Regions from separate parts of the Paenibacillus sp. FSL W8-0439 genome, predicted to be linked through region 2. Evidence: riboswitches for the same ligand, from Rfam matches in the RefSeq annotation. Region 2 holds a riboswitch; the other holds the start of a gene.

Region 1 (2,205 bases), 3.0 Mb from region 2:
TAATGATAAAATGGCGGCCGAGAAAAATGTTCAAAGCACGCAAAAATATTTCTTCATCATCAAAACGAATACTATTTACAACGATAAAATAATGGCTTTCATAAATTTCAATCTTTGGACGCTGTTCTTCTTCACTCAAACAGTCTTCTACTGCAAGATCATGCATAGAAAATAAGGGCTGAAGCACTGTCAGATCCTCGACATCGGCATCAATCCAATAAAAGCCTTCTGCCGGTGCAGTGAGCGCCATTTCAATTTCTTCGACAGGGGTAAAAACCCCGTTGTTAACCAAACGGATTTTCATATATGTCACTCCTTATGCTCCGTCGTAACGGAAATACGTTTACCTTAAGCATAAGGAATGGACTCAGTTAGCCAGTTAGCCGGTGCGGGTAAGCGTGCATACCATCAAAAGCAGAAGGCTTTTGGAGCATGCGGAGCCTGGCGTCCCGTCTTTCGGCAAGCTGAAGTCATTCCTATGCTGTTGTTCAGGGATCGCCGCCTATTCGGACTCGGGTCGCCTTCCATTCCGGATTCACCTCACAAATGTTCTTTTTTAGGTTGCCACAGTATCGAAGAAAACACTCTAATCTACACTGTTGCACCGTATTTTTGCCTATTAGCACTTGTATAGTATAACGCTCGGCCTACGGCCTTTCAAGGGCAAAATCATGGGCTAAATCAACAGCAGTCATATGAGCTTCTGCGAAAGGGGGCATATGATTTAACCTATGGAAAAGGTAGACAAAATGTGAATGCAGGGCACAAATTTACAAGTCCATCTTGACGAAGCCCAGCCGATGCATTAAAGTGAACAACAAGAACTTTGTGAACCCAAAATGAATATAGCGAAATCTTATCAAGAGCAGGTGGAGGGACTAGCCCGATGATACCCGGCAACCGGCGATTTTATCGCACGGTGCTAATTCTTGCAGGACTCGCGCTTTGTACAAAGAAGCGTAGCCCTGACAGATGAGAGAGGCGCATATGGATACAAATATGACCTTTCTCTAACCGAGAAAGGTCTTTTTATTATATGCCCGGCATCTCTACCAGACGATTTTCGCACAACTTACCGATCAAGGAGTGAGTTTACATGCCGATTAAAATTCCAGATACACTGCCTGCTAAGGAAGTACTGGAGGGCGAAAATATTTTCGTAATGGACGAAAGCCTGGCTTATCATCAGGATATTCGTCCGTTGCGCATCGCCATTTTGAATTTGATGCCTACGAAGGAAACAACGGAAACCCAACTGTTGCGTCTGGTCGGCAATACGCCGTTACAAGTGGATGTCACGTTGGTGCATATGAAGTCACATGTATCTAAAAATACATCGCAAGAATATTTGAACATGTTTTATAAAACGTTTGATGAGATCAAGAACAGTCGTTTTGACGGCATGATTATTACAGGAGCCCCCGTAGAACAACTTGAGTTTGAGGATGTGACCTACTGGGAGGAGATCCGGCAAATCTTTGAGTGGACGAAAACAAATGTTACTTCGACCATGCATATCTGTTGGGCCTCACAGGCAGGCTTATACCATCATTTCAATGTTCCGAAATACGGGCTCGATACCAAATGCTTTGGGGTATTCCCACACACCGTTATTAAACCTAAAGTGAAACTGCTACGCGGCTTTGATGAACTGTTTTATGCTCCCCACTCTCGGCATACCGAGGTTCGGCGGGAAGATATTGACCATATTGCCGAATTAGAAGTTTTATCCGAATCCGAGGAAGCTGGAGTGTACCTGGTAGCCACGCTTGATGGTAAACAAATTTTTGTAACAGGGCATTCTGAATATGACCCACTTTCGCTGAAATGGGAATACGATCGCGATATAGCCAAAGGACTGGATATTGACGTCCCCAAAAATTATTATCCTAATGATGATCCTGGACGCATACCGCCCTCGATCTGGCGGGCTCATGCCAATTTATTATTTTCAAATTGGCTTAACTATTATGTATACCAAGAAACACCTTATGATATCGGACCTCAGATTTAAAAATGGGCTTGTAGTTTACCCTTATACAGTACCACCTTGCAGTAGCGCAGCAGTATAGTCTTGGACATCCATTTTTGCAGCATATGTTATAGCACCTACTATGGAAGTGAACAGGAGGATTCATATGAGTGTTAAGCAGTGGAGAATCGAAAGCAGATTGGCACAAATCGGTTCAGTAGAGGAGCCAGTAA
Region 2 (2,205 bases):
GGCAAACCAATAACGAGGGTGAACAATGCAGATGCCCCGAGCATCTGAAGGGTTTCCAGAGTAGAATTCCCTAGCTCTTCCCAACTCACTTGCGAAAAATCAAGTTCGCTCATTGTCCGATCACCTCCACATCGAGTCCTTGCCCTGACACTTCGCGCAGCGTATGTTCTATATCTGAATGGTTTCCTTCAAAACGAACGATCAGCTGTCCATACGGTACGTTTTTAATCGTAGAGATGGTGCCCTGTAAGATTGCAAAATCAACACCTGTACTTCGAGTCGTACGCGATAGAATTGCATCATAAGTTTTACTGCCCAAGAAGGAGATACGTACCACCTGTGCCGATTCGCCGCTACCTGCTGCTGCAATCGCTGCTTGTAATTCCTCAGGATGTTCTGCCTCCCGCTGGATAAAATCCTTAGTCACCTGATGCTGTGGCTTCAAAAACGCTTCCGCCACCGGACCTTGCTCCACGATATCGCCCTCATGAATGACGCCAACTCGATCACATATACTTTGAATGACATGCATCTCATGAGTAATCAATACGATAGTCAAATTAAAGCGCTGGTTAATATCCAACAGCAATTTCAGGATAGACCCTGTCGTCTGCGGATCAAGCGCAGACGTCGCTTCGTCACACAGCAGCACATGCGGATCACTAGCCAGTGCCCGTGCAATCCCTACCCGCTGCTTCTGTCCACCTGAGAGCTGTGACGGATATTTTCCACTGTGTTCTTTCAGACCCACCAATTCCAGCAGCTCGCGAACTTTCTTGTCTAGCTCCTGCTTTGGGGTATTTACCAGCCGCAATGGAAATGCAATGTTGTCATACACTGTCGCCGAAGACAACAAATTAAAATGTTGAAAAATCATTCCGATTTTGCGACGTTGCTTCTGTAACTGGGCTTGACTCACAGTCACAAGGTTAACCCCATCTACCCATACTTCGCCTGAAGTAGGGCGTTCCAATAAATTAATACAGCGGATCAACGTACTTTTGCCCGCCCCGGAATGACCAATCACCCCGAATATTTCTCCACGCTTTATAGAAAGGTTCAACCCGGACAACGCATTAACGCGTCGGTTACCTTTACCATAATGCTTGGTTAATTGCTTAAGCTCTATCAACGTGCTGCGACCTCCTTCACTTCTTTCTTACCCTGTTAACCAGTTGTCATCTCTCGGGATTGTATAAAATCACTATTTATTTATACAAAAAAGAGCCCCTTTCACAGAATGAAAAGGGCCCCACCTTGCGAACCTTTTCTCATCTGCCAAAATCGCTATAACTCTAGCGGTTTTGTAGGAATTAGCACCATATGTTCCCTCCCGGTGCATTACACCGGGAAAGAACGGGTTGCCGGGCTTCATCGGGCCAGTCCCTCCACCTCTCTGGATAAGAAAAATATGTTAAACTCCAGCTTTAGCTGTCCGTTAAGTTTATATAAAAAAAATAATTCAAGCATTTTTCTGAAACTAGGTTTCAGTATAGATAGTTTACATTGCTTTGTCAAAGGATATTTTCTGTCATAATTATGGGCGCACTGCCCGGTTCTCCCATTGTTTCGCAGTATAAGAAAATGCGTTTGATAGCGACTGGCATACCATTTCCAAGCCCTGCTGCAAATCTTCCAGATGGTGATCAAGGTCCTCCAGTTGGATTTTGCCATATAAAGCACGGTGACGTTGCCAGAGATCATCCTGCATTTCCGTGTTCATATAGTGTATTTCCGTATTTCGACGCTTACGCAGGCGATTGATGGCATCGTTGTATGTGTCCTTGATATCATTTAAATTATCAGTCAATACAGAATGCATTTTGAGATACTTGAGCTGTCTCAACACGGTAAAATACGAATAATGCGCCTTATACTGCCCTGTTTTTAAATCATACAAATCATTCATCCAATTACCAAGCTTATCCAAAATAGAGAATACCCGCACAAACCCATCCTTATAAAAGAAAACATACAAAGCATAATCGGATTTTTCCTCCTTGCTCATATCTTCAGCGTATCCGGCTTTCACTTTCATACGGAAAAAGGCGGCAGCATGATGGCTCTGCTCCAGTTCATCCAAAGACGACATCAGACCACGTGTTAAAATATCCGCCTTCCGAAAGTCATGGGTAGGATCACCACTGGCCTGGATTTGCCGTTCCAGCAAATGTAACATGTCTGACATGCTATTCATGGCATCCA

Evidence for each region. A riboswitch is a leader RNA that binds a small molecule or an ion and turns the genes downstream of it on or off. The one in region 2 is predicted to bind S-adenosylmethionine.
Region 1: another riboswitch for S-adenosylmethionine. It lies ahead of metA (homoserine O-acetyltransferase MetA); the one in region 2 lies ahead of MKX36_RS20080 (methionine ABC transporter ATP-binding protein).

Annotation. Positions count from the first base shown of each region.
Region 1 is NZ_JBBPAK010000001.1:1,668,684-1,670,888, forward strand. It holds gene corA (magnesium/cobalt transporter CorA) at 1-304, opposite strand, end outside; SAM riboswitch class I at 854-979, shown strand; gene metA (homoserine O-acetyltransferase MetA) at 1,097-2,014, shown strand; gene MKX36_RS07205 (PLP-dependent transferase) at 2,139-2,205, shown strand, end outside.
Region 2 is NZ_JBBPAK010000001.1:4,660,000-4,662,204, forward strand. It holds gene MKX36_RS20075 (methionine ABC transporter permease) at 1-113, opposite strand, end outside; gene MKX36_RS20080 (methionine ABC transporter ATP-binding protein) at 110-1,132, opposite strand; SAM riboswitch class I at 1,269-1,407, opposite strand; gene MKX36_RS20085 (Cthe_2314 family HEPN domain-containing protein) at 1,538-2,205, opposite strand, start outside.